4 regions of the Woeseia sp. D3-10 genome follow, and region 1 is predicted to be linked to each of the others. Evidence: riboswitches for the same ligand, from Rfam matches in the RefSeq annotation. Region 1 holds a riboswitch; each other region holds the start of a gene.

Region 1 (7,393 bases):
GAACTCGTAGGTTCCCGGTGCCAGGTTCTCAACGACGTAGGTCGTCAGTCCCGGATTGTCGATGGTCACGGAATTGGTGTAGTTGCCTGAGCTTGTGCCCCAGTAAATACGGTAACCGCTCAGATCAACCAGTGGCGTGCCGTCGGTATTCAGACTCGGCGCAGACCAGGTCAACGTTGCAGAACCCAGCGTAATCGCATTGACGGTAACCGTGAACGGACCAAGCGTGGCGCTGTCTTCGCCGTCGCTTACCGTGATTCGAATGCCAGAATAAACACCAACGTCGGCGGCTGACGGTGTTCCGCTCAGGCTTCCGTTGCTCGTGTTGAAGTTGGCCCAGCCCGGCGCACCGCTGACACTGAACGTCAGGCTGTCGCCGTCGGCATCACTCGCAGTTGGCTGGAAACTAAAGGACGAATCAACAAGCACCGAGGCGGCCGGACTCCCTGAGATTACCGGCGCGTTGTTCTCGGCAACCGCTTCAACCGTGATCGCAAAGCTCGGCAGGCTGACAGTGGCCTCACCATCGCTGACAGAAATCGCGATCCCGGCGTAGTTGCCCGCGTTACCCGCGTTCGGTGTACCCGTCAACGCACCGGTCGACTGGTTAAACGATGCCCAGGACGGGCGTCCGTTGATGCTGAAGGTCAGCGCATCGCCGTCGGCATCGCTGGCTGTCGGCTGGAAGTTATAGCTCGAACCCGCCTGAACGGTCGCAGCCGGAGTACCTGAAATCAGCGGTGCATTGTTCGCAGGCGCTGCTTCCACTGTGATGGTAAAGCCCGGCAGGCTGGCAGTGAACTCGCCGTCGGTTACAGAAATCGTGATCCCGGCGTAGCTACCCGCGTCACCCTCATCCGGTGTACCCGCCAACGCACCCGTCGACGAACTGAACGAAGCCCATGCCGGTCGACCGCTGATGCTGAAGGTCAGTGCATCGCCGTCGGCATCGCTGGCCGTTGGCTGGAAGGTATAGGCCGAGCCGGCTTGCACGGTTGTTGCCGGATTACCGCTGATCTGCGGCGCCCGGTTTGGCACTGTGGCTTCTTCCACGGTGATACTGAATGCGGCGAGACTCGCTGAGGCGGTACCGTCACTGACAGTAATCGTAATACCCGAGTAGATACCTACATCGGAATCCGACGGCGTTCCTGTCAACCGACCGGTTTGTGCATTGAAGCTGGTCCACGCCGGCAGGTTGTTAACGCTGAAGGTCAACGCATCGCCATCGGCGTCGGCGGCATTCGGCGTAAAGTCGTAGGTATTGCCCGCCACCAGGCTGCTGGACGGCGTACCGGATATGGTGGGTGCCGAATTGCTGATGCCTGCTTCGACGGTGATCGTAAATGCGGGCAGACTGCTAACGGCCTCGCCGTCCGATACGCTGATCGAAACGCCTGGCGTACTGCCGATATCGCTTTGAGAAGGCGTTCCACTCAAGCGGCCCGTCGAACTGTCGAAGGTCGCCCAGGTCGGTCGCCCGGAGATTGTAAACGTCAGGGTATCGCCATCACTGTCACTGGCGGTTGGAACGAAGTTGTAGACAGCACCTGCTCCAATCCGCGTCCGCGGCTCGCCACTTATCACTGGCGCCGAATTATCACTCGCGACGTTACCGGTTCTCAGTATCAGATTGAGGGCGTCCAACTCACTTGCCGACGCGCCGGCAACCGCTATCAGGCCGGCGTCGATATCCGCCTGCGCCGTACCCGACAACGCTGCCCGAACCTGTGCGCCATTCATGAGCGGGCGCAATTCGGCTACTTCGTTGCGCAATGTCGCAATAGCTGCTGACGGCTGCATGACTTCCGCAACCATCAAGCCAATTCGCATGGACTCCAACATGCCCGAGGTCAGCGGCAGATCGGCCAGTGCCGGGTTGGGCGTGCCATCAAAAACCTGGTTGATGGCATCCTGAATGCGGCCCATCGCATCGCTGCCGAATACCCTTAACTGGTTACGCCCTGACTCCAGCGACACCTGCGCCAACGCCACTGCAAACACAACGGAAACGCGATTGTCAGTGCGCGAACCACCGCGACCATCAAGCACACCATCAATAAGATCCGAGCCCACACTTGTAACAACTGAATTGCCGTTGGCGGAACGGCCGGTGGCCACTAATGCGTCACGGGTACGACGCACAGCTTCGCCCAGAGTCTCGGAAGCACGAACTATCTCCGCAACGTTTGTTTCGTCGAAAGCTGCTTCCATTGTTGTCGAGTTGCCAAGCGTACTCAGCCCGCTGTTCAGCTTAAGGTGCACAGTCCGCAGCGCGGCGTCCATGTTCGCCGCGTTAACACCACCGCTCATGTCAGTGGCCGCTTCGAAGGCGATCGTAGTAAACGGATTGAGGTTTGCAACGGACGCAGTCGTCGACGAACGGACCATGCTCTTCAAGTCAAAATCCGGGCTCGTCAATGTGACGAGATCGGTACCGCCCAGGCCCAGCAAGGAAAGCGGGTAATCGCTTGCGGCAGTTGTAACTTCCACATCGAAGTCCGCATTGGAGTCGCTCATGACCACACCGAGACTCGTGCCATCGTTCGCGATTACTCGAATCTCTGCGTTGGTTACGGGGCCATCGCCGACACTGCCGCTGATGCGGTGCGAACTCGTAATTTCGCCACTGCTGTTGCCATTGTCCGTGGTTTGATCGACTTCACCGGTCGGCAGACAACCAGTCATAGCAAGCAACGCTGTGATCGCAATTGCGTAGCGTTGAGTGGGTCGCACAAGGTGCTTCGGGTACATTCGTTCGCTCCTGCCAGACTGACAGGCAAACCGAATTATGTTGAAACGCTGGCTCGTGAGAATCACGAGACCGGTAGGTGCGAGGTCTAAACGCCTCTAAAGCTGGATACGCGCCCTTCCGAGCACTGCGCATCGTGTCCTACTGGCAACCCCGCTGTCATAGGTAAAAACCTTTAGACCGGTGGCTTTGCGTCCCAACTTTTCAGTTGGTTTGCCCTTATCAGTGACTGGCTAAATTTAGTTACTGAATTTTAAGAAACAGACTTTACCGACTATTACTTCGTTCTGATGTCGGCCAACCTACCAGAAGACTTTAGAAAAAAAACCTGTCTCAAAATCGCGACGCATGAATTATGTGACAATGCGTTGCCTACGATATGTTTAATAACCGTCGCATTCTGCGGACACATCGCAAACTGTCTGCACAACGTGAAACCGCACTAAGTTCAATAGGAACGGTGGCTTGCAATTGCTTTCAAGAATTCACGAAAACAACGCCAAATCGCCTTTCATCGTGCATTATGCAAAACCACGTTGCGGGATTATTTTTCTATGAATAAAAAATTTCCTGCCTATCAGAGCAGCTGCGGTTGGAATGCGCTGCTCGCTGCGCAATCCGAGGTAACAACCCTCAATGGTGAACTCGAAAGCGATCTCATCATTATAGGCGCCGGCTATACCGGAGTTGCGGCTGCACGGCGTTACGCTGAATTATCACCTTCGTCGAACATCACTTTATTGGATGCCAGTCGAATTGGTGAAGGTAACCCAGGGCGCAACTCAGGGTTTCTGCTCGAAATATCGCTGGCCAATGACGTCGATACCGCAAACATGGATCGCTTGCAGCGCTGCAATGAACTGCTTGGCGAAACGATGCGACAGCTAGCGCGAGATGCCGCGTCCGCAGCAATAGATTGCCAGCTGGAACGCGCCGGGACCTACCGCGCGGCCGCCGGAAAATTGGGCAGCGCTGCCTTACGCAAGTATCGAACATTTCTCGAAACGGCCGGCCTCCCCGTCGAAACTCTGTCGCGAGAACAATTGCAGGAACGCATCGGCACGCGCTTCTACCGCGAGGGACTTTACTCCCCACATTGTTACCTCGTGCAACCGGCCGCGCTGATTCGCTCACTGGTGGCCAAACTTCCCACAACCGTTTCCGTATTCGAGGAATCTCCCGCAATCAAAATTGACGCGATTCGGGATGCCTGGCGTGTAACAACGCCAAACGGCCACGTAACTGCACGCAAGCTATTTCTCGCCAACAATGCGTTCTGCAAATACCTAGGTGTTGGCGCTTCACGAATCACCGCGATGTACACCTACGCCGGACTCACCGCGCCGTTGTCAGATGCTCAACGGGAACATTGTGGCAACGATCTCCAATGGGGCTTGTTGCCGGCTCACCGACTGGGTAGCACGTTGCGCAAGACGTCGGACGGTCGCTTATTGGTAAGAAGTCTTTACGGCTACGAACGCGAATCAGACAACAACCTGGTCGCCACTAAACTTCGCGCCACTCTGTCGCGACGCTATCCCGGGCTGGTCGATGTGCCGTTCGAATCGGTCTGGGCTGGAGCGACCGGCTTCACCTACAACGGGGCGCCGCTATGGGGGCAGCTTAAGCGCGGTTTGTTTGTCTCGGCCGGTTGCAATGGCGGCGGCGTGGTCAAAGGCAGCTTGTTTGGCAAGCTGCTGGCCGACCATGCACTGGGAATGGATATACCGGACATGCCCGCTCTGTTTGGCAATGCGAGCTGGATGCCACCGGAACCGTTACGAGCACTAGGCTTCTCGATTATTGCCGGAATAGAGCGGCGGCGCGCCCGGGACGAAGTGTAAGCAAGGCACTTTTGGTGTAACGTCTTTCGTAATAACAACGTTCCGGGGGGAAGTCGTGGAAGAAACCGTCGCCGTTGGCGCGTGGTCGCTGTTGCCCGCCGCCGTTGCTATCGTTCTTGCCTTCGTTACCCGCAATACCGTTTTCTCACTCGCCGTTGCCTGCCTTGTCGGCGTGTTCATTGCCGGTGAAGGGCTGATGGGCTTCCCCAATCTGCTGAAGAATGCGCTGGGCACCACGGCGTTTTCGTGGATTTTTCTGCTCGAACTATTCATTGGCGTAACAATCGCGTTTTTCCAGCGCACCGGTGCTATCCGAAATTTCTCCGCCTGGGTCGAAAGCTGCAACATGACGCGCGTGCGCGTTCAGCTCGCCGCCTGGGTAATGGGCATGTTTGTATTTTTCAGTGATTACTTCAGTCCGCTGTTCGTCGGCTCAACGATGCGCACCCTGTCCGATCGCTTTAAGATTTCTCGTGAGAAGCTCGCTTACATCGCCGATTCAACGTCCGCTCCGGTCAGTGTCATCGTGCCGATAACCGGATGGGCCGTATTCATTGCCGGCCTGATGATTGGCATGGGACCGATTGCCGACGATGCGGATGCAATGCGGGTCTTCATATACGCCATTCCGTATAACGTCTACGCGATCCTCGCCGTCTTCATGGTGGGCGCAATCGCGGCCCGCATCATTCCCGAGTTCGGCCCTATGAAAGCGGCCGAAGCCCGCGCCGAAAATGAAGGCAAAGTGCTACGGGATGGTGCTCAGCCACTCATGAGTCGTGAGCTGACCGACATCGAACCGTTCGAAGGCATACGCACCAGCCTGTTCTGGAATTTCATTCTGCCGGTCTTGATTGTTATCGGCGTCGGCGTAGGTTCGTTCATCGTGACTAAATCGGCTCTGACAATGGAAGCGTTTCTGCTGTCGTCAGTGGTCGCTGCCACCGTCATGCGGATTCAGGGCGTACCGCTCGCTGACATCATGGAAACAGCGATGAACGGTATCAAGGGAGTGATGCCCGCCATTATTATTCTGGCCTTTGCGTACGCGTTGAATGAGTTGTCGGCAAACCTGCACACCGCAGAATTCATCGTCGCGCAGACGGAAGGCTGGCTGACTCCCGGTTTGTTGCCTGCGCTCACGTTTCTGATCGCCGCCCTCATCGCGTTTTCAACAGGCACATCGTGGGGAACGTTCGCGATCATGATGCCGATTGCCGTTCCACTCGCGTTCACCTTCAGCGGTCAGGAACTGTCGCCGGTCGTCTATGCCACGGTGGCTGCTATCGCTGGTGGCGGTGTATTCGGCGATCATTGCTCACCGCTTTCGGACACGTCCATTCTCGCCTCAACCGGCGCGGCCTCCGATCACATTGACCACATCAAGACCCAAATGCCGTATGCGATGGTCGTTGGCGGCATCAGCGTTGCCGCTTATCTTGTGCTCGGCGCGATGTTTTAACCGCGATTCGGGCTTCAGGTACGGAACAGGTCAATATCTTCATCACGGCTGTGCTGGGTAAGCAGTGACACAATAATCAGGGTCGGCAAACCGACCAGCCAACCCATGTATGACGCTGCAATCTCGAACGGCTCGCCGCCATTCGCGACGACGACGGACTCGTAGATCGCCCACAATACTGCAGATCCCCCGCCAGCCAGCATGCTCCAGAACGCACCTTTTGCCGTCGTGCCACGCCAGAACAACAAACCCAACATCGGGAAGAACAGGCCCGCAGCGCCGAACGTATAGGCGTAAAGAATCAGTTCCAGAACATTCGGCACCAGATAGGCGATGCCGATGGCAAGCACGCCGAGCACCAACGTCGCGGCGCGTGCGACTTTTACCAGTTGCGCACCACTCGCCTGCGGATTGAATTGCTTCTTGTAAATGTCATTGGTGAAGATGGCGACCGGTCCAATCAACGCGGAATCCGCCGACGACATGACAGCCGCTATGTACGCCGCAATAACAATGCCGGCGATACCTACCGGCAACAACTGCATGATGACTGTGGGCGTGGCCAGTTCCGCGTCCTGCAAATCAGGGAACAACATTCGCGCGATCATGCCGATCAAGGTGCTGCCAACCGCGAATAACGGCCATTCGATAGGTATACCGGTGAGAAAAAATGCACGTCTTGCCGTGCGCACGTCACGCGCCGCAACAATACGTTGCATGGCAGCTATCGAAATAAACCACACAGGGAATATCGCGAAAAACCAACCCAGCGCCTGCTTCCAGCTCACGGCCGTCCAGTCGATCATCGACGCGGTTTCCGGGCTGGATTCAAAATGTTCGACCATCGCGTTCCAGCCGCCCACTTCGTACAGGCCGATGGGCACCGCGATGAACACAATGCCGACCAGCAAAATCAGCATCTGGAAAACGTCTGTGTAAATCACAGCCTTTAGACCGCCCAATGCCGTGTAAGCGAGAATGATCGTGCCTGACAGCACAACGGACAGGGTCAGGTTCAGGTTCATCGTTACCTGCAGCAACTTGCCGCCCGCAATGATCTGGCCGCCAACAAACGTGAACCAGGCCAGTCCGACCACCACCGCCGCCAGCATGCCGGTTCGACGATCAAATCGCGCTTCAAACAAATCACCGGTTGTAAGACCGCTAACCCGATCTGCCCAGCGTTTGACTTTCGGCACCATCAGAAACGACACCATGACAACGCTGAGACCCGATATCGCAATGAGCCAGGAGCCGGAGATGCCGAGCGTAAAGCCGAGCCCGCCCATCGCGATACTGAAACCGCCACCAAGATCAGTCGCCGCCGTTGTCGAA
Region 2 (7,393 bases), 1.8 Mb from region 1:
CCGTCGCGAACGCCCGCTGAGCCGTTGCTGATGACGACTTCACCAGCGGTGATGCCTTTGACTATCTGTACCAGTCCGCGATCCCTGACACCGGGAACGATTTCGCGCCGTTCCGCCAATCCGTTCTTGATTACATAGACGACGTGCATACCGTCTTCTTCTATGACGGCACTTTCAGGCAGGGCAACGGCATCCGCATGCTCTTCATAGCGGACACTGATTCTCGCGAACATGCCTGGTGCGAGTTCACCGTTGGTATTGTCCACGTAGGAAGTGACACGGAAGGTGCCATCACTACGGTCAACCACCGGGCTGATTCGATCAATCATCGCTGCGTATTCCCGACTTCCGGCGGCCTTCACCTGCAAGGTCAGCGGCAGTTCTACCTGGAAGTGTCGAAGCTCGTTTTGCGGCACACGAATGGTGGCCACCAGTTGCGTCGTGTCGCTGATGCGGAATGCAAGATCACCGGGCTTGAGGTACTGCCCGAGTTTTATGTCCCGGCTGCTGATGATCCCGTTGATGGGGGCACGGATTTCCGTGTAGCTGTAATTCAGCCGGTCCAGCTCCAGGGCGGCGGCCAACGCTTCAACGTCGTACTGCAGGCTGTCAAAAGACGCGGCGCTGATGAGGCCGTGCTCGTGCAGACGCTGCTGGCGGCGAAGCTCGGTACGGCGCAAAGTGAATTCGGCACCTGACTGCTCGACCTGCAGGGCCAGACGCTGGCCGTCGAGCCTTGCCAGTAACTGGCCTTGCACAACGCGGTCGCCTTCTTCGACCAACAGCTCGATTACCTCGCCGCTGACCCTTGCCGGCACGGCGGCGTCGCCGTCGGCACCCAATGTTGAGGTTGCTTGATAAGTGGCATATAAATCAGTGATATACGCACTTACGCCGCTCACCGGCAGTGGCGCTGTGGCGGTCTCGGCACTGGCCAGGCGAGCCTCACCCACACCACAGGCGGTTACCAGCGAAACGCAAACCGTTAGCAACGCTAAACGCACAAATGCTGATCTGGGAGGCATTGGATTGTCCTTGGTATGTTGGTGTTATAGTTGAGTATAACACTAAGTTCCGGAGGCGCAATGCCCAAGTCAACGCGTAAGACAGGACGTTCGCCACTGTCAATCAGATGCGCGGGAAGGCTGTTTGGATTGGAGCGGTCGGCGGGTGCGGCGTTCGGGCGCGCGAGTGCGGCCCGAGCCAGGCAGGCGTTGGCGTTGCCAGCCTCAGTTCACGCTAGAGAAAATACTGAGACAGAAACGGATTCATCATTCGGTTCTCCGGGTCCAGCCGACGGCGGATTTTTCGGAAAAACTCGATACGCTCACCGAAGATCTGCCGTGAGTGATCCTGAGAAAGGCTGCGGGACTGGTTAAACAACGGTATGCCGCCCCAGTGCTGGGCAAACTCGGCGAAGTCGATGGCAAAATCCTCCCAGCCGGCAGACTGCGTGGAAATAGCGCGCAACGCGATCATGGGTTCATCAAACATCGGCGACAGCAACGCCGATGAGTCGCGGTTCAAGCGAAAGCCCATTGTCGGCATATCGCAACGAAAGCCGTTCTCTTTATGTATGCGCTGACAGAAGTCCCGATAGGCCTGAACGACAATGGCGAAATCGTTGGCGGGAAACAGCCAGGTTGAGTAATTCATTTTTTGAGCATGGGCGATGCTTGCTTGCATGGTTGAGTTGCTGCCGTGTTCAACCAATCGGTTGTTGACCAGACCCTGAGTGATGCTGCTGATCTCGTCGATCAAACGGTAACGAACGCCGTTGACCGGCACGAGGTGCCGGAGGGATTTGAAGACGTGTGGCAACACCGTGCTTTCTCCCCAGTCCTTGATTCGCCACGGCAACCGTCCGCCGTCGGCGCTGCCGCTGTCGTGCCGGCGCAAGTCGAGATAGACCCGGTCACGGAAAGGCATCAGATAAAAGCGCACACCGGCCGGACTCCGGGCAATTTTGTCTGAAATAGCAGCGAATTCGCTGATCGTGCAGCGGCGGTGGCTGGCCGTGAACGGTCGCACCGGTCGCACTCGCAAGGTCAGTTCGTAGAGTACACCCAGCATGCCGTAGCTTAGCCGCAAGGCACTGAGCAAATTATTCTTGCTGGCATCAACTTCAAGTGGTGCGCCGCTAGGGGTGAGTAATCTTGCGCTGCAAAGTTGAGACGCGAACAGACTGCCTTCACCGCTCATGGCAGGACCAATACAGCCACTGGCGACGGCGCCGCCAACCGTTCGGTCCATCAGGTCGTGACAACCTTCCAGTTCGAGACCCTGGGACGCAAGCTCGGAGGCAAGGTCCCGTATGCGGACGCCGGGTTCAACAGTAACTGTGAAATTGTTGAGATTGACCTCACGAATCGCATTCAATGCGGTCAGATCAATCACTGTCCCTGCCGTCGTTGAATTGCAATCGGTAGACGCGCTGCCGGCACCGGCAGGCCGGAACGGTGGCAGGAAGTTGGCGCTGGGCGCGAAACAGCGAAACAACTCGCGTTCATCCTGAGGTTGAAACGTGCATGGCTTGGCCGTACCGCGCACGCGGAATGCACCTGATTGCCTGAGTATGTTTGCGCCCATCTCCCACTCCCTGCGGCACACGGAAAATGTCGGCAATTGGCGAGAGTCGCGAAGTTGTTCAACCGGCGGGAAGGGTCGGCGGCTGCCGCAGGCGCAAGACGCCTGAAACTGCTGGCAACCCCGCTGTCGTAGGTATCCCCTTAGACCGGTGGCTTTGCGACCCTGACTTTCGACAGGTGTGCCTTTATCAATTGATGGATGATCGTGGCACGGCCTCAGGGGCCTGTCAATTTGCCAGTCCGCACTTAGCTGTATGATGTTAAATCGCTTATGCACGGTAGGCTGGCCAGGTGAAGCCGAAACGGCATGTTCAGTCATTTGCCACCTGCGCAGCCGCCGATTTGCGGTATTGCTGTCGAAACTACATGCAGCCCGGATTTGTCCTATTACAATGCACGGCCCCTTGATCATGGTTAAGACATAGTGCGGTTACTCAGTTCACGAATGCGGCAGCGCCTGGCCTGGCTGTGCCTTGGTATTTCGCTCACACAGCCGGCCCTCGCCAACGAGCTGAATTATGTGGTGACCGGTATTTCAGATCCGTTGCTGAGCAATGTGCGGTTGCACCTCGAACGTTTTGGCTTTACCGGCAACAGCCGCGTGTCGGCCGGCCGCTTCGATGAGCTCAGCGAAGAAGCCCGAGAGCGGGTACGCGATGCGCTAAAACCGTACGGCTACTACCAGCCAGAAATAACGGCCACATTGGTTCCGGTCGATGGCGAGAACTGGCGCATGCGTGTGCAAGTCCGTCCCGGCGAACCGATGCGCATTGCCGTTGCCAATATTGAGCTCAAGGGCGACGGCGCTGACAATGCCGAGCTGCGCAACTGGAAGCGCAACTGGCCATTGCCCGCTGGTGCCGTGCTGAATCAACCCCGGTGGGAAGAACAGAAAAAGTCGCTGCTGATCGCAGCCGAAACTCAGGGCTACCTGCAGGCGCGTTTTACCGAGCAAAAAATTTCGGTGGACCTTGCAGCGAACGAAGCTCGTCTCGACCTTGTTATGGACAGTGGTCCTCAGGTGTTATTCGGTGACGTCATTTTTGAACAGGACATACTGAAGCCCTGGGTGCTCGAGAATGTGGCGCGCTTTGATTCGGGCACACCTTACAATGCGGAGCTGCTGGAGCAGTTTCGACTCGACTTGTGGCGTACTGGTTATTTCACTGACATTGAAGTGCGCGAAGAACGAATGTTCGAGCAATCACCGCCGGTGGTCAATCTGCACACCAAGCTTGAAGGCGATACAAAGAATACCTATCAGGGTTCTCTCGGCTATGGCACCGACACCGGAATTCGATTGCAGGGTTTGTGGAGCCGGCATCGTCTTTCTACCAAAGGTGATCGGATAGACGTCGGTACCGGCTATCGGGAAATTGATGACGAGTTTTCTATTCGTGCCGATTACCGCATCCCTCGCCGAACCGCACAACGTCAATACTGGGTAGCGAGCTCCTCGTTGCGCTACGACAACCAGGATCTGGAATTCAAGCGGCAGCAAAATGACGAAGATTTCGTGACGCTTGCCAATGGCCAGGTCCAGGATCTGAATGCCCGCTTTGGGCGGCTCCATGTGCGCGACCGCAAACAGGGCTTCCAGCAAATACTGGAAACTGTCTATGTGGAGCTCATCCGCGAATCATTCGATTACCGTCCGGGTACAGATTCTGCACCGGATATCATCGCGTTTGCGGACGATCCGCGATTCAGCGGTTTGTTCCGCAATACGGTCAGTACCCTGGCCGTTGGTATTGAGTGGGATTGGCCGGCGGTGCGCGGCAAAGCCTTTGAGACGGAGGGCCATCGCGAGCGTGCATGGTTGTTTACCGGCAACGAAGCGTGGGGCTCAGAGCGGGACTTCACCCAGTTCTACATTTCCAGCCGCCGCAGCTATTTGTACGGTGATCGCTGGAAGGTCTTACTGCGCGCGGAGCTCGGTTACAGCGATGCCGATGTGCGCGACATCACCGGCACCGTCGACGGCGAACCGTTTGCGCTATCGGTAACCCAATTGCCGGATCGATACCGCTTCAAAGCGGGCGGCAGCAGCAGCGTGCGGGGCTACGGGTTTGAGGAACTCAGCAACAACGACATTGGCTCGAATAACGTCGTCTCTGCCAGTGCCGAGATTGAGATGAAGGTTGCGTCCGCCTGGTCGGTTGCCGCATTCGCTGATATCGGGAACGCTTTTAACGACTGGGATGAGGCAGAACTACGCAAGGGCGTGGGCTTTGGGGTGCGTTGGTACTCAATTGCCGGGGCGGTAAGGGTCGATTTCGCCCGCGCACTGGATACGGAAGGCCGACCCTGGCGTATTCATTTCACCATGGGATCGCCGTTACTGTGATCAGACGTGGTGGTCGTTATTTGCTGATACTGCTGATCGGCACGGCTGTTGTCGCCGTTGCCGCGGTCGTTTGGTTGCTGCGTACAGAATCGGGCGCAGCGTGGATTTGGGCGCGCGCGACAACGGCCGTACCCGAACAACTGTCTGCAGAGTCGTTGCGCGGTACGGTCAGCGGCGGCCTCCACTTCCGGAACCTGAATTTTCAGCAGCCGGGTACGGAGCTTGTCGTCGAACAACTGACACTGGCTGTAAATCCTGATTTTTTTCCAATCGGTCTGACGGTGGAGAGCCTGCAGGCCAGTGGGCTTGAGCTGCGCTTGTCAGCAACCGCGAGTGAGCCGGAGCCGGCAACAGAACCCGCTGCCACTGTGCGGCAAATTCTCAGCGCCATGCGTTTGCCGCTGCCGGTAAGTGTTAACCAGCTGACCGTAAGCGATATCGACATCGTAATGCCGGATGCCAGCGAGCTGCACCTGGATCAGTTGCAGCTTGTCGGGCGGCTGCACAATGAGCTGCACATCGAGCAGTTCTCCGTTTCATCGATGCTGGGCGAGGCAAGTGCCTCTGGTGCGTTGGGTCTGGCAGAACCGTTCCCGCTGAACGCGTCACTGGCGGCGCGTACTGAGCTCGATGTCGGTACGGCAAACAAGGAACCGGTTGCGCTTGTCTTGGGTCTCGACGGTAGTCTGAGTCGCTTTACACTGGACCTCAGTTCGCCAACCCATGACGTCGTGGTCAATGGAACAATTAGCGATGCCGACAGCGAACCGGGCTTTGATTTGGTCGCCGCTGCCAGCGGATTGCAGTGGCCGGTGAACGGCGAACAGACGGTTGTTTCGCTGCAAGAGTTGACCACCAAGCTAAGCGGTAGCATGCGAGATTACGGTATTGAGCTTGATGTTGCGCTGACCGCTGAATCAACAGGGCCCGTCACCGCAACCGGCACGCTGCGAGGAGATATGAGCGAGCTGCAGGTCGAGCAGTTGGTTCTGCACTCCGCCGACATCGATGCCGCGCTCAATGGAACAGTGCGTTGGGTGGATCAATTCAGCGCAGCAGCAACAATAGAGTTGCAACGCCTTAACCCAAGCCGTTGGATAAGTGACTGGCCAGAGCAGCAGTTGTTAACGGGCTCAGCCGATGCCGCGTTGTCAGGGGCGCGGCTGGAGGTTGCGAGCCTGCAGCTGCAGCAGTCGGAAGGGTCGGCCGCTGTTCGCGCACAAGGCGTGCTCGATCTGGATGGTGGCATCGTCGACATGAACCTCGGTTGGTCTGACCTGCAATGGCCATTGGCACCGTCAGTAGCTGATATCGACAGTCGCAGCGCTGAGTTGATCGTGCGTGGCACACCGGAGAACTGGACCTTGTCCGGCGATATCGCCGTCAGTGGCCGCGACATTCCGGAAGGTAGTTTTACCTTGGCGGGTAACGGCACTCGTGAAGATCTGGCGCTGGTCATTGATGACAGTCAGGTGTTGGGCGGCAATGTAACCGGCGAACTGGCTTACGGCTGGGTAGGCGTGAATGCATTTTCCGCGAAACTCGATGCGCGTAGTTTGCGGACGACAGCGTTCATGCCGGACTACCCGGGCCAAATCAGCAGCCGGTTTACAGCGAACGGCCAGATCAGACCATTCGCGCTTGATCTCGACATTGATGACCTGTCTGGCGTGTTGCGAAGTCAGGCGTTCTCGGCAGCCGGCCGTGTCAATGTTGACGGTGATCAGGTGAGCACTGAACAGTTGCGTGTGCAGTCCGGCGAGTCTTCGCTGCTGTTGGACGGTGACTGGCGATCAACCGGGGGTTTGCAGTTCGTCGTTGATATTGAGTCGCTAGCCGATTTCCTGCCGGAGGCAGCGGGCAGTTTGCGCGGCGAAGGCAATTTGCGAGCGTCTACCGGTTTGCCGCTACTGAGTGTCGAACTTCTTGGAGAGGATTTGCGCTGGCAGCAGTTTCTTGTCGAGAAGCTTGAGGCACGCAACGAGGTAGGTCCTGACGGCGCGCCGCTGGGCTTAACCGTCATGGCGCAGAACGTGGCGCGCGGCGAGCAGCTCATCGAAAGTGCCAGCGTCGAACTGAACGGCAGGCCGGAGGAGCATCAACTGTCGTCCGCGGTTGTTGCCGCCGATTTTCAGGCGTCGCTTGCGTTGCACGGAAGCGTTGATGACTGGCACAAGTTTGGCTCTGCACGATGGAGCGGAATGCTTGACGATTTGTCATTGCAGCGGACGGACGAATCAACCGTGTCGCTACGGCAGCCGGCGGCAATCGAATTGGCGGCCAGCCAGGTGCAACTGGACGAATCTTGTCTCGATGTTGAGACCGGAGGCGGTGTCTGCCTCAGCGGCGACTGGGCGGCGAACGGTAGTTACCAGTTTGCTTTCGAACTTCAGTCGTTGCCGCTCGATCTTCTGCGAGCCGCGACGGGTTCCGATCTGGAGTTTACGCAAACACTGGA
Region 3 (7,393 bases), 210 kb from region 1:
TCGCTGGCCTGGGCAGCTGGAGATCAGTGTCAGTGAGCAGGTTCCTGCAGCTTGCTGGGGTGAACGTGGGTTGCTGAATATCCGCGGAGAATTGTTCGTCGAAGATGCGCGGCACATTCCGGCAGAGCTGCCGCGATTGAGCGGTCCCGAAGGCCGTTCGGACGACGTGGCGAGACGCTATCTGCAGATACGTGAGCAGTTGATACCCAGGGGGCTTGACGTTCGGCGCCTGCATCTGGATCCGCGTGGCGCGTGGGACATGACTTTGCAGAACGGTATTGAAATTCGGCTGGGCCGACGTGATGTGGATACGCGTACACAATTGTTCCTCGATGTCGTCGCTGACGTCATTACACGTCGTGCAAAAGAAATCGATTTCGTGGATTTGCGGTACAGCAACGGCTTTACGATTGGTTGGAATGGTGAAGCGCCAGACTCTATATCAGCGCCGAATGAATCGGCGCCGGAAATGCTGGCGGGGCGTAGCGAATGACCGCTATGAAATTCTCACTTCTGAAACAGGACAGTATTAAGTGAGCAAGCGCGCAGACAAAAACCTGATTGTAGGACTCGATATAGGTACGTCCAAAGTTGTCGCCATCGTTGGCGAAGTGACGGAGGACGGCAATATCGAAGTGGTCGGCATAGGTTCGCATCCTTCCCGTGGGCTGAAAAAAGGCGTGGTCGTGAATATTGAATCGACCGTGCACTCCATTCAGCGCGCTGTCGAGGAAGCGGAGCTTATGGCGGGTTGCGATATTCATTCCGTGTACGCAGGCATTGCTGGCAGTCATGTCCGCAGCCTGAACTCACACGGCATAGTCGCGATACGCGACAAGGAAGTGAGTGCCGGCGATGTTGATCGTGTTATCGACGCGGCCCGCGCTGTTGCAATCCCGGCAGATCAGAAAATTCTCCATATCCTGCCGCAGGAATTCCTGATCGATAATCAGGAAGGTATACGCGAACCGATCGGGATGTCGGGCGTCCGGCTCGAAGCCAAAGTACACATGGTGACGGGTGCCGAAAGCGCTGCTCAAAACATCGTCAAATGTGTGCAACGTTGTGGGCTGGAGGTTGACGATATCGTCCTGGAGCAGCTCGCATCGAGTTATGCGGTGCTGACCGACGATGAGAAAGAACTGGGTGCGTGCCTTGTCGATATCGGCGGCGGAACCACTGATATCGCGGTGTTTCTTGGCGGTGCAATCCAGCACACGGCAGTGATCCCGATTGCCGGTGACCAGGTTACCAACGATATCGCTGTATCGATGCGCACGCCCACGCAATACGCGGAAGAGATCAAGATCAAGTACGCCTGCGCACTGTCGCAACTGGCGAATTCGGATGAAACGATCGAGGTGCCCAGTGTCGGCGACCGGCCGCCGCGGCGCTTAGCTCGCCAGACGCTTGCGGAAATCGTTGAGCCGCGCTTCGAGGAGTTGTTCGGGCTCGTGCGTGATGAGTTGCGCCGCAGTGGCTTTGAGGAACTGATCGCAGCGGGCGTCATCATTACCGGCGGCAGCGCGAAGATGGAAGGCGCAGTTGAACTGGCGGAAGAAGTGTTCCACACGCCGGTTCGGTTGGGTTCGCCACAGTATGTCGAAGGCCTGCTGGAGGTGGTGCGTAACCCCATTCACGCAACCGGCGTTGGCTTGTTGTTGTACGGCTACGAAGACCTGAAACGACGCGGCAAACGCAGTACGCCGGTCGGCAGTGGTCTCGCGGATATTTGGGAGCGCATGCGTTCCTGGTTCCAGGGACAGATTTAGTGGCGATGTCGTGTTCAGGCATACACCACAAAAAATACGTTGCGCAGATGAGCGCGCGACATGGGCAAGAGTGAGAGTTGAAAAGTTTAGGAAATCCTTAAGCGGAGGGATGATTCATGTTCGAATTAATGGATGCGCATAGCCAGAGCGCAGTGATAAAGGTCATCGGAGTTGGCGGTGGCGGCGGCAATGCCGTCGCGCACATGGTTAATTCCGGTATCGAAGGCGTGGATTTTATCTGCGCCAACACAGACGCACAGGCACTCAACAGTGCACGTGTACGCACAGCCTTACAGATCGGCTGCAACATCACCAAGGGTCTTGGTGCTGGTGCTGACCCGGACGTTGGCAGGCAAGCGGCGATGGAAGACCGTGATCGTATTACCGAAGTCATCGAAGGTGCTGACATGCTGTTCATCACTGCCGGTATGGGCGGTGGTACAGGAACAGGCGCGGCACCGATCGTCGCGCAGGTGGCAAAAGAGCTGGGCATTTTGACGGTGGCCGTCGTGACCAAGCCTTTCATCATGGAAGGCGGCAAACGCATGATGATTGCCGATCACGGTATCGCCGAACTCGGCAAGTACGTTGATTCATTGATCACCATTCCGAACGAGAAGTTGTTGTCGGTACTGGGTGGCGAGACGACCTTGCTGGATGCGTTCCGGTCTGCAAATGAAGTGCTGCAAGGTGCTGTGCAGGGTATCGCCGAATTGATAACGCGACCCGGTCTGATCAACGTCGACTTTGCCGATGTTCGGACAGTCATGGCGGAGATGGGCATGGCCATGATGGGTTCGGGTTCGTCATCAGGCGAAGATCGTGCACGGGAAGCCGCTGAGATGGCGGTTTCCAGTCCGCTGCTTGAGGACATTAATCTGGCCGGTGCGAACGGCATTTTGGTTAACGTCACTGCTGGAATGGATTTGTCTATCGGTGAATTCCAGGAAGTGGGCAACACGATCAAGGAATTCGCATCGGACGATGCGACGGTCGTGGTAGGCACGGTTATCGACCCGGACATGGGAGATCGGATTCGGGTAACGGTTGTAGCTACCGGGCTCGGCAAGCAGATGGCGCAAGCAAATACGCCAATGCGGGTTGTGCGTCGCAGTTACGACGCGCCGACCCCGGCACCGGCACCGGCGCCGTCTTCGGAGCCGAACTACCACACGCTGGACAAGCCGACCGTACAGCGCAAGCGTGCGGTAGGTGATGGCCTGGAAGAGCCTGGATTGCAAGACGACTTGCTGGATATTCCGGCATTTTTACGGCGTCAGGCAGACTAGAGCTGTCGCCGCAATAAAGCTCGTGTCACTCACTCTGCACGAGCCAGTGCCTCCGCTGTGGCCGGCCCGAATGATCGGGCCGGCCACTTTTGACGGGGAACAACGTTCAATATTCGGAGTCGGATGCAGCCTGTTTGCTGGATTGTGAGTAGCCGACCGGAGTGAATGGCTTGAACTTGATGGACGGTGTGCTAATCTTTCGCCCAATTTGAATGAGAGAATGGCTGTAAGCCATTGAAATATAAGTGGTGTTTCTACAACATGAACCACACGGGAACGACATTTCCGGCTAATTGACCCAGTCGGTGTTCTGCTGCCCGCAGCCACGGTTGCAACGCAGCCCATACAACCAGCGGACGTTCGAGATCGACATGGATACGGACCGGCCGCGGACAGCTTAGCGAGAATTTGTGGCAATGTTGCGACAACGAACTTTGAAAACGGCCATTCGGGCCACCGGCGTGGGCCTGCATACCGGTGAGAAGGTTTACATGACCTTGCGCCCGGCCGCGGAAAACACGGGCATTACCTTTCGACGTGTCGACCTCGACGAACCGGTGGATATTCCCGCAGATCCCAAGCTGGTTGGCGAGACCATGCTCGGCACAACCCTGGTCAAAGGCGATGTCAAAGTCGCGACCGTTGAGCACCTGATGTCGGCACTGGCGGGTCTGGGCATCGACAATGTGTACGTGGATTTGTCGGCACCGGAAGTTCCCATCATGGATGGCAGTGCGGCGCCGTTTGTATTCCTGCTGCAATCCGCCGGTATTGAAGAGCAAAACGCGGCGAAGCGCTTTGTTCGCATCAAGCGCAAGATTCGCATTGAAGAAGGCGACAAGTGGGCGCAATTGACGCCGTTCAATGGCTTCAAAGTCAATTTTGGTATCGACTTCAATCACCCCGTCTTCAATAAACTCAGTCAGCACGCTTCGATCGATTTTTCCTCGTCGTCGTTTTTAAAAGAAGTCAGCCGGGCCCGCACGTTTTGCTTTCTGCGCGATGTTGAAACATTGCGCGAACGAAACCTGACGCTCGGCGGCAGCATGGACAACGCTATCGTGCTCGATGACTACCGCATCCTGAACGAGGACGGCCTGCGTTACGCGAATGAGTTCGTTATTCACAAAATTCTGGACGCGATTGGCGATATTTATCTGCTCGGTCGCACGGTCATCGGTGAATTCTCCGCGCACAAGTCGGGCCACGACCTGAACAACAAGCTGATGCGGGCCATGCTCGCTGATACGACGGCCTGGGAAGAGGTCACTTACGAGGATGCGGCCAAAGCGCCTATCTCCTACGCGACTCCGGCCTACGCCTGAGTCAGGTGCCCGACTCCTGTCGGGCCACCCGAACCTGACAGCGCGCAACTTCCGGCACGTGCGCGCGCGCGGCCCGCAACAGCGCATCCGTCTCGAAACGCAGCCGTGCCGCCCACGCAGAGCTGGCGGCAACCACGACCAGTTCGTCCTTCTGGACGGTGGTTGATATCACGACTTCAGCTAAGTCTTTGTCCAGGCTCGATTTAATGAGGTCCGTGAGGTCCTGATTCTGGCGCGCACGACGGATAATTTTGTCGAGGCGTCCAGAGGACGATGAGTTCAGCAGCTTATCGAGGCGAATAATAGTCATGAAGTGTGACGCGCTAGGCGTTTTCAACGGACCAGAAGTGACCGGGTTCGACATTCTGGCCGTGCGATCTTGTAATGAAAAGCGTCATTATGCATATTGACCGCCTTGATAAGGGCATACCCGCCGAAAGCCGGGGACGCAAAACCACCGATCTAAGGGACGCTTCGTCCTAGGACAGCGGGGCTACCGAAGTGACCATCGACCATAGGCTGACAAAAACGACGCGGCGCCACGACTGGCAGCCGGGCCATGATTGCGGTGGTTTCGTTAGTGCAAGTACCTATGACTATACGCATCCGGGGCGTAGTTAATGAATGTAGTGATATTTGGCAAGGGGTTTGGCAAACCTCGACAGATCAGCCTGTCCGGCCCAACCGCGGGGCTGTTTGCAGCGCTGATAATTGGTGGTTTTTGTGGAGCGGCTTTTCTTGGCGGCTATTTTTACTCAGTACAGAACGGTTCCGGCGTAAGTCTGGAAACCACCGCTGTTCTGAATGCCGAGCTTGAATTGCAACGCGATGCCATTCTGACAACCCGGCAGGAAACCGAAGATACGCTGAACGCTTTGGCGCTGCGCATTGGGCAGATGAATGCGCGCGTGATCCGGCTGGATGCGCTCGGCCGCCGCCTGACCGAAATGGCGGACCTGGACGACGGTGAATTTGATTTTGATGCCATCCCCGCCCTCGGCGGCCCCGAAGAACCTGATTCCATCGGTTCGTCTGTCGCGGTACCTGAAGTATTGACCGCCATGCAGGGCCTGGCTATGCAGCTCGACAACCGGGAGGCGCAGCTTGGCGTTCTGGAGTCGGTGATACTTAATCAGAACCTGAACGACCGCGTCTATCCGCATGGCATGCCGGTCAAGTCCGGCTGGATGTCTTCCTATTTTGGTCGCCGTACTGATCCGTTCACGGGCAAGACGGCGAATCATCGCGGCGTTGATTTCGCCGGCAAGGAAGGCGCGGAAATTGTCGCGGTTGCGGACGGCGTCGTGACCTGGTCGTCAAAACGATACGGCTATGGGCAGTTAGTTGAAATTAATCACGGCAATGGCTACGCGACCCGCTACGCGCACAATTTGGAAAACCTCGTCGCTGTGGGTGAAGAAGTCCGCAAAGGCCAGACCGTAGCTCTAATGGGCGAGACCGGTCGGGCAACGGGGCCGAATTTGCACTTTGAGGTTCTGCACCGCGGCCAACGGGTTAATCCCGTGTCGTTCATTCGCAAGGGCTCCGCCGAGTAAGTCACCGTATTCCGGGCATTTACAGGTCCTCGATGCCAAGTGTGACAGCTGAGCCTTACGGCCCTTGGAATTTTCTCCTCTGGCCTCATAACCCCTTCTTGAATCAATAACAACAGATGCTCTGGACGGTAGTTGCCGGAACCCCGGTTCGGCAATTTGTCTGAGTCAGAGTAATCCGTGGTGCAAATTTCCAGTCAGTACGTAAAATACCGGTCTTTGTGTGTGGCCGTGGCGGCAGCGCCTCCGGCTGAATACCCTCTTGCAGGAGCCCTCAGTGGCAAATTTTCTTACTCGATTTTTTGGTAGCCGAAATCAACGTCTGTTACGGCAGATGTACAAGGTCGTAAAACGCATTAACGACTTGGAAGAGGGGGTCAAAGCGCTGGATGACGGTGCCTTGGCTGCGAAGACAGAAGAATTCAAGAAACGCCTTGCGGACGGGGCAACACTCGACCAGCTGCTGCCAGAAGCATTCGCGGTAGCGCGGGAAGCGGCCTGGCGAACGCTGGGCATGCGCCCTTTTGATGTGCAACTAATCGGCGGCATGGTTCTGCATCAGGGCAACATTGCGGAGATGCGAACTGGCGAAGGCAAGACGTTGGTCGCTACTTTGCCGGCTTACCTGAACGCTCTGAGCGGTAAAGGCGTGCACATCGTCACGGTCAATGAGTACCTCGCGCAACGTGATGCGGACTGGATGCGTCCAGTGTACGAATTCCTGGGATTGACGGTCGGCGTCACCCGTAGCGGGCAGACCCATCAACAAAAAGCAGAGTCTTACAACGCCGACATCACTTACGCGACGAATAATGAACTAGGGTTCGACTACCTGCGCGACAATCTCGCGTTCTCCGCAGACGATAAGGTCCAGCGGCCGCTCAATTTTGCGATTGTCGATGAGGTCGACTCGATCCTGATTGACGAAGCGCGAACGCCGCTGATCATCTCCGGCCCGACCGAAGAAAACACGGACCTGTACCAGAAGATCAACAAGCTGATTCCGAAACTGCGGCTGCACGAGGACACGGCGGACTCAAACAATTTCAACATCGACGCAAAGTCCATCAAGCTGAAGGACGAACACGGCAAGCTTCTGAAATCTGAAGATGGTGAAGAAGTCATGTCGCTCTCAGCTGCAATTGATCTGGCCGAGTCGAAGGATGCGGATGTTGTATTGGTCGAAAGTGGCAAGATTCCGCTTTGCCGTTTGGCGATACGCGGCCACTACACGACCGATGAGAAAGCCAAGCAGGTGCACGTCACAGAAGATGGACATCAGTACGTTGAACAGCTGATGTCCCAGGCCGGGCTTCTTGAAGAAGGCGCCAGTCTTTACGATGCGGGCAATATTCGTCTCCTGCACCACCTGAATGCTGCGCTGCGCGCTCACGTCATGTTCAATAAAGACGTCGAATACATCGTCAATGACGGCGAGATAGTTATTGTTGACG
Region 4 (7,393 bases), 400 kb from region 1:
TTCCCCATATTGAGATCAAACGCCGCAGCAGCGGCTTCAATCGTCTCCATGAGCCCGCTTGCCCGCCACTCTGGCAATGCCGCCAATCGTTCGCGCACATCCAGCAAAGGCTCCAGCACAACCGGCCGAAGGTTTTTCTTTGCCGCTTTAGGATCAATCTCGTCAAAGTCGTTGTAGAGGTACTGGCAACTCTCGGCCAGGTCCACCAGTGTCTCGGCGCGTTCGCGGTAGGCGTCTGCAACTGCCGACGGCTCAGGCCCTGAGTCAACAGCCAACCCCGCCCGTTCAAGAAACGGCCGCAGCAGCTCGCCGAGCTCTTCAGCCGGCATCGCCTTGATGTGCTGCTGATTGAGCCAACGCAGCTTTTCCGGATTGAAGGCGGAGGCCGATTGATTGACGTCGGCGATATCGAACAATGCAATCATCTCGTCGACCGAGAAAATTTCCTGATCCGCGTGTGACCAACCCAGCCGGACCAGATAGTTGAGCAACGCGGCAGGCAAATACCCTTGCTGCTGATAGTCACGTATATCGACAGCGCCGTGCCGCTTGGACAGCTTGGCCCCGTCAGGTCCCAATATCATCGGCAGGTGCGCGAAACTCGGCGGAGAGACCCCCAATGCGGCAAACATGTTCATTTGCCGCGGCGTGTTGTTGAGATGATCGTCCCCTCGAATGACGTGCGAAACACCCATGTCGGAATCATCGACAACCACTGTGAAGTTGTAGGTCGGCGCACCATCAGAGCGACAAATAATCAGGTCGTCGAGCTCGCGGTTACTGAATACCACATCACCGCGAACAAGGTCTGCCACCAGCACATCGCCGTCCGCCGGATTACGGAAACGCACAACCGGCTTCACCCCATCAACAGGCACAGCGCCATCACGACAACGACCGTCGTAACGCGTTTTCACGCCAGCGGCCATTTGCTCCTCGCGGAGAGCGGCCAGGCGCTCCCGGCTGCAATAGCAATGGTAGGCCTTACCCTCGTCCAGCCATTGGGCAATCACCTCGCCATACCGGTCGAAACGTCGGGTCTGGTAGACGGGCTGCTGATCCGAGGTAATGCCGAGCCACGACAGTCCTTCGAAAATGGCGGTGACGTTCTCGTCCGTCGAGCGCTCGCGATCAGTGTCCTCAATCCTTACGAGGTATTCTCCGCCGGTGTGGCGCGCGTACAGCCAGCAAAAAAGCGCAGTGCGAATACTGCCAAGGTGGAGGACTCCAGTTGGGCTCGGAGCGAAACGGGTACGAACGGTCATTTCAGGGTCTGTTCCTGCCTGAGAAAAAGGCTGGCAATAGTAGCAGAAAGCCGGTTCAGCCCGGCGACGACCATAAGGTTCGCCGCATGATTCCCGCGATACTGGTCTACCGTCCTTTCGCGCAATCAAAGACTTTGCGCAGAATTTTCAAGCACTTCGGACCTGTCGCTGAACGGCGACGAAACAAAACCGCTGGAATGCTGGGGACTTAGCTGCTGTTACCTAGAAAAGACCTTAAACGGCGTCAGAGAATTGCGACAGAAAATTCGCAAATTGCTAGGATGCGACGCCATAGGGCGAGATCAATTTAGACGTAACTGCTCTGATTCTAAACACATTAGTATTTTTTGGCACAGTACTTGCTCTAATAAAGCTGAAGCCCGGTGTTACGGGGTATTGAGTGCATGCACTTCCTGCCCCGCCGAATATTCGTGCTGCCCTTATATCAGCAGCTAGAGACGATTCGGTCATGTGACATAAGCGGTCTGTGAACTTAAAGCATGATGGACTTCAAAGTTTACAGGTACGGGCCTTGCCTGCAGTCAGTCCAGTGCTATAACTTGGCTGTACTGTAAATGGCAAACCTGTCGAAAGACAGGGACGCAAAGCTTCCGGTCTACGGGTTTTACCTATGACAGCGGGGTTGCCAGAGTCCGAAGTGCGATCGCACTCCCGGACGCTATCTAACGGCACCTGCCAGATTAGCCCCTGACTACCGGAATTCGTGAACCACGGTTGCTCGAACGTTCGCAAGGTTGCATTACCAAAGCACCTGCACCTGCTGACGCTCAAGACATCGAACGAGGTACGGTAATGAAACTAGTTTTGTCCAAGTCGATCGGCACTTTTGCCATCCTGTCGCTGCTGCTGACCTTGAGCGGCTGCCTGACAGCGGGTGGAGAAGTCGATAACGGCGACGGCAACTCGCCGCCCCCCGGTCAGGACGGCAACTCGGCTCCGGTCATTTCCGGCAGCCCTGCATCCGCCATTACGATCGGGCAGACCTACACATTTACACCGAACGCCACCGACCCGGACGGGGACCCGCTGACGTTCTCGATCGAAAACCTTCCAAACTGGGCAACCTTCAACACCACCAATGGACAATTAACAGGGCAACCGCTGCTCGGCAATGAAGGTTCGTACAACAACATAACGATCAGCGTGTCCGATGGTACGGCGACCGTGGTACTTCGCCAGTTCTCGATTGCGGTTACGCAGTCCGGGCTTGGCTCTGTAACGTTGTCACTGGCTGCACCGTCGGTAAATACCGACGGTACACCGTTTACCGATCACGCCGCATTCAAGATCTACTACGGCATGACCCGTGGCCAGTATCCGAATGACGTTTATGTCGACAATCCGGGGCTTTCGTCCTATCAAGTCGAGAATCTGGCTCCCGGCACTTATTACTTTGTCGCTACGGCGGTCAATCAATATGGCATTGAAAGCAGCTTCTCGAACGACGTCATGCGTGTCGTAAATTAAACCTGCGCCGATTTTTCAGGTCAGAAGCATCAACACGCTATGAAACAATGGCACTGAAGATCAACAGACCCGTACCCGAAACCGAACGACAGTGGCAAACCAGACAATGCGATTACACGTCCGATTCCTATTTTTGACGACACTTTTTTTATCAGCGACGGTTGGAGCTCAACAGGACCCAATGACAGGCAACAATGCTCCAGCGGTAATACTGGGAGCCTCGTACGCAGCAGAATGGCCAATCGAGCGGCTGGCTGGTCACAAAGTGGTTAATCGAGGAATAGGCGGTAACGAGTCCTTTGACATGCAAGAGCGATTCAGCCAGGACGTAGTCGCGCTTGACCCTGCCAAGGTCTTAATCTGGGGCTTTATTAACGACATCTTTCGCGCAGAACCCGGAAAGATGGCAGAAACGAAACAACGCATCCAGAGAGGTTACCAATCGATGGTTGCCGCTGCAGAAAAGGAAGGAATTGAAGTAATTCTTGCAACAGAGGTGTCCATTCGCGGCAAAGCGGGCTTTACGAATTGGGCGGCCAGCGTTGTAGGCGACATTCTTGGCAAGACCAGTTATCAAAGCATGATTAATGGGCACGTGAACGAGGTCAACATCTGGCTGAAAGATTTTGCCCGCTCCAAAGGCATAACGGTTCTCGACTTTGAATCGCTCCTCGCGGACTCGGACGGAACACGAAAGAGCGAGTTTGCTGTCGAAGACGGCAGTCACCTTACGGCAGCGGCATACGCAGCCATGAGCAAGTACACACAAGATGCATTACAAGCCGGACAGACGGCTAACGAGGTTAAATAGGAAATGACTACTCGGATATGGACCCGCAAACACGGGGATACAGGACGTATCAAACGCCGCAGCGGCCACGCATTTGCACTGTTTGTTGCAATGATGCTGGGAGCAACCGGCATTCATTCCAAGGAACTCTATGTCGATGGAGCTAATGGCGACGACAGTGTGAGTTACGCACAAAATAGTGCCAACAGTCCTTGGTCGACACTTGGCCGTGCCATGTGGGGAAGCACAAATATTAATAGCCCCAACTCCGGACAAGCCGCGCAAGCGGGTGACACCGTTATAGTTCGAGCTGGCGTCTACTCGACTACGCAGGGCACCGGCGAGCGCTACGAGCCGATCTACAATCCAGTAAATGATGGCCGGCCAGGCGACCCGATTACTATTCGAGCAGAGGGCGTAGTTAGCCTGCAATCGAATACGAATACAATTGGCGAACCGATCATCGGTACTTTGAACCGCCAATACATCGTTTGGGACGGCTTCTATATTGATGAAATCAATGTAGACACCAAAGCAGATACCGGCCCGGTCGTCGTCTGGGGTTCGAGCAACATTACGATTCAGAATCTTACAGTGCGTGGCAAAACAGTTAGCTGGGGCGACAATCACAGCGCCATTCGAATTGAATATTCGACGGACTCGCTGATTCGCAGCAACCACCTGTTTGAGAATCGCGGTGCGTCAAACCAATACAATGGCTCTGCAATCATTCTATATGATTCGAGCGGTATCACCATGGAGCACAATGAGATTCATGACTCTCAGGGCGGCATATTTATCAAAGGCTCTTATGGCGCAACTGCGAACCACAGAATCACCGTTCGCTACAACCTGCTCTATAACCTGGGTGTTGGCATCACTCACGGTATTATCAACGACGCCGGCACAGCGTTCGGTGCTCGCACCTACCAGAACATCGTTCACAACTCCGGCTCTGGTATCGTGTTTATCGGCTATAACGGCTCCAGCCCCGCCAACATCGACGTTACCAACAACACGCTGTACGCGAACAATTTGGGAATTCATGTCAAGCCGGGCACTACTGGTTACCGCGATGTCGTCATCCGTAACAATATAGTTCTGGACAGTTCATACGGCATTCAAGGTGAAGACGTTACTGAAGTAAGTAACATCACCTTCGCGAATAACCTTTATGGGTCTGTCGGTACACTCGCCAGAATCGCTTACGCGAATCACTCGCTGTCCAGCTGGCAAAGCAATTACAATCAGGACCTGGTCGGCAGCATGCAAGCAGATCCAATGCTGGTCAATGCATCCGGCGGAAACTTCCGCCTGAGCGGTGCATCACCTGCACTGAATGCAGGGCTTGACGTACTTAACATGTTCGGCGGTGGCGCGATTAACCTCGGCGCATACGTGGCTGGTGATGAAATCATCGGAGTTACGTCGGAGCTGGCCGATCCCCCAAAAATCCCAATGCCACCGACGCTGCAATGAGTATGGACACGCCGCCCATCTGGGCGGCGTTTCATTTTCGGGCAGGCTGGTAATAGTATCTTCCGGACTTGTTCCACAACGAAGTGCCATTGATTGCAACACGCCCGACGTCCAATGTAGTAAATAGAAAAACTTACGATTCGCTATACCACCAAGACGGCCACCGCTGTATATTGGCGCCGTCCTCGACCCCAGCAATACCCGCAGCAAGAAACAATTAATAATGAACGAGTGGTCACCAAACTTCGCGTGCTGAATTCAGGCACTCAACTCCCCTCCTCGTCCGATCTACCACCTGACCAGGAGCCCGCGCACAGCCAAGCGGATCAACCTCTAGGCATCAGCAGCATTAATCCGACAGAGGTGGGCAGCATTCTTCTGGTGGGCAACTATGCCCCCGATACAGGATTCTCCTGGTGGCTTATGGAGAACTTCTGGCTGCAATTCGGAGAGCTGGCAGAACAGCAAGGACTGCAATCGCTGCTCGCTTACCCCGTAACCGGGCAATTGCCACCTAACCTTCGACAGCCTTCGCTGGTGACTTCGGTGCAGCTTCGCGTGCCAGGCCGGAATCTCCATGAACTCTGGCGTGCCTGCCGCTTTATCCGGAAACAGCGCGTACGCTTGCTTTACTTCAGCGACAGAACATTCAGCAACTGGCAATATGCCGCGCTCCGGCTGGCAGGAGCAAAAATCATTATTAACCATGCCCATTCGGGTGGCGAGAATCGCAATGCGACGGGCATCAGGGCAGTGGTCAAATCCGTTCTCCGGAAGATTCCTCCTTTCAACTGTGACCTGCAGTTTTGTGTTTCACCGTACATGAGTGAAAAAGCGGAACTCAACGCTAGAATCCCGTCGAACAAGCTGGTCACTATTCAGAACGGTGTCGAGCCGATTGAAGTACCACCGGCTAATCCGTATTACGTTCACGATCTCCTTGGACTGGATCGCGCTACACGAATTTGCGTGTCATCGGGACGAGCCGACCCACGCAAGCGCATCGATTTTTTGGTCGAAGTAGCCAATTATTACGTACACGAAATGAAGCGCACAGACGTTGTATTCGTGCATTGTGGAGACGGACCTGATCTACACCGGCTGACAGAACTACTGGAAAGCAACGGCCTTAACGAGTATTTCAGACTCATCGGCAAACGTTCTGATATGGCCGACATATTGCGTTCGAGCACTTTCGCCATTCATGCCTCCATTAGCGAGGCTTTCTCGTTGGCCATCCTGGAGTTCATGAACTCGGGGCTTGCGACGATTGTCCCCAACATTGCCTCGGTCACGCAGGCTATCGATGATGGTCAGAGTGGCTTCTACTACCGGCCGAATGACGTTGCTGACGCGGCAGAGAAGGTCAGGGTTCTCGCTGAAAACCCGGCACTGGCGAAATTTCTGGGTACCCAGGCAAAAACCACTGCCAACTCGAAATACCGTCTGGATTCAATGAACGAAGCTTTCCGTTTGGCGATCAGACAGGTGTTAAACGGCCTCTGATTCCGGCCGCAGAACGGCCGCTCCGACGGCCACTGTGAACTGCGTCAAGACGAGAATTGCGGCCTGTGCACTTGCAGATGCGGTGAGTTCTGCAAGAATTGCTGGCTTTGCAGCAAGCCCCTCTACTACCTTAATAAAATCAATAACATGCAGAATTCTGAACTACCATTCTACTTTGCTGACACCGACGAGCCGCTGTTTGCCGTTCTGCACACGCCGAGTAACGCCTCACCCAAGCAGGGCATCGTCATGTGCCACCCGTTTGGCGAAGAAAAATTGTGGAGCCACCGCGTTTATGTCAACTTTGCTCGCCGTGCAGCCGACCTGGGCGTCGCCGTGCTCCGCTTCGACTTTCGCGGCAATGGCGACAGCGCCGGCCATTCCGAAGACTACAGTGCCGAGAGCTATCTGGAAGACATCCATACAGCTGTAGCTCAATTGCGACAAGATTGTCCTACGCTGGAGAACATAGACCTGCTCGGAATGCGCTTCGGCGCCACACTCGCTTCTGAATATGCTGCCCGCCACGCCGGTATTCGGCACTTGCTTCTGTGGGAACCGATCGTATCTGGCGAGAAGTACATGCAGGAACTACTGCGCATTAACTTGAGTACTCAGCTCGCGGTGTACGGCAAGGTCCGCGACAACCGCGAACAGCTGGTTGAGAAGCTCGCAGCTGGCGAGCATGCCAACGTCGACGGCTACCTTATATCGCATGGTTTTTATGAACAATGCGGAAAAATTAACCTGTTGGCATCAGAAGTTTGCAAGGTGTCTGGTCAGACACTTGTAGTGCAGATAGCACCGAACATTAAGCAAAAAGATCGACCGGAGTTCGTCGAGCTCGCTCAGCAAATTCCGTCGA

What was found. Region 1 has a riboswitch for cyclic di-GMP ahead of AC0L8N_RS04155 (beta strand repeat-containing protein). Riboswitches for the same ligand answer to the same signal wherever they lie in the genome.
Region 2: it holds a riboswitch for cyclic di-GMP, as region 1 does, so the genes downstream of both, AC0L8N_RS11670 (FAD-binding oxidoreductase) here and AC0L8N_RS04155 (beta strand repeat-containing protein) in region 1, are expected to answer to the same signal.
Region 3: it holds a riboswitch for cyclic di-GMP, as region 1 does, so the genes downstream of both, AC0L8N_RS04935 (M23 family metallopeptidase) here and AC0L8N_RS04155 (beta strand repeat-containing protein) in region 1, are expected to answer to the same signal.
Region 4: it holds a riboswitch for cyclic di-GMP, as region 1 does, so the genes downstream of both, AC0L8N_RS02245 (putative Ig domain-containing protein) here and AC0L8N_RS04155 (beta strand repeat-containing protein) in region 1, are expected to answer to the same signal.

What each region holds. Positions count from the first base shown of each region.
Region 1 is NZ_JBVVTW010000007.1:725,387-732,779, forward strand. It holds gene AC0L8N_RS04155 (beta strand repeat-containing protein) at 1-2,754, opposite strand, end outside; cyclic di-GMP riboswitch class I at 2,896-2,980, opposite strand; gene AC0L8N_RS04160 (NAD(P)/FAD-dependent oxidoreductase) at 3,307-4,596, shown strand; gene AC0L8N_RS04165 (Na+/H+ antiporter NhaC family protein) at 4,652-6,058, shown strand; gene AC0L8N_RS04170 (sodium:solute symporter family protein) at 6,073-7,393, opposite strand, start outside.
Region 2 is NZ_JBVVTW010000007.1:2,541,096-2,548,488, forward strand. It holds gene AC0L8N_RS11665 (efflux RND transporter periplasmic adaptor subunit) at 1-1,025, opposite strand, end outside; gene AC0L8N_RS11670 (FAD-binding oxidoreductase) at 1,240-2,589, opposite strand; cyclic di-GMP riboswitch class I at 2,700-2,782, opposite strand; gene AC0L8N_RS11675 (autotransporter assembly complex protein TamA) at 3,034-4,935, shown strand; gene AC0L8N_RS11680 (translocation/assembly module TamB domain-containing protein) at 4,932-7,393, shown strand, end outside.
Region 3 is NZ_JBVVTW010000007.1:931,718-939,110, reverse strand. It holds gene AC0L8N_RS04960 (cell division protein FtsQ/DivIB) at 1-493, shown strand, start outside; gene ftsA (cell division protein FtsA) at 534-1,772, shown strand; gene ftsZ (cell division protein FtsZ) at 1,889-3,061, shown strand; gene lpxC (UDP-3-O-acyl-N-acetylglucosamine deacetylase) at 3,478-4,386, shown strand; gene AC0L8N_RS04940 (DciA family protein) at 4,388-4,696, opposite strand; cyclic di-GMP riboswitch class I at 4,800-4,887, shown strand; gene AC0L8N_RS04935 (M23 family metallopeptidase) at 5,007-5,942, shown strand; gene secA (preprotein translocase subunit SecA) at 6,217-7,393, shown strand, end outside.
Region 4 is NZ_JBVVTW010000007.1:325,315-332,707, forward strand. It holds gene gltX (glutamate--tRNA ligase) at 1-1,265, opposite strand, end outside; cyclic di-GMP riboswitch class I at 1,833-1,916, shown strand; gene AC0L8N_RS02245 (putative Ig domain-containing protein) at 2,079-2,753, shown strand; gene AC0L8N_RS02250 (GDSL-type esterase/lipase family protein) at 2,860-3,564, shown strand; gene AC0L8N_RS02255 (right-handed parallel beta-helix repeat-containing protein) at 3,568-5,022, shown strand; gene AC0L8N_RS02260 (glycosyltransferase family 4 protein) at 5,386-6,528, shown strand; gene AC0L8N_RS02265 (alpha/beta fold hydrolase) at 6,676-7,393, shown strand, end outside.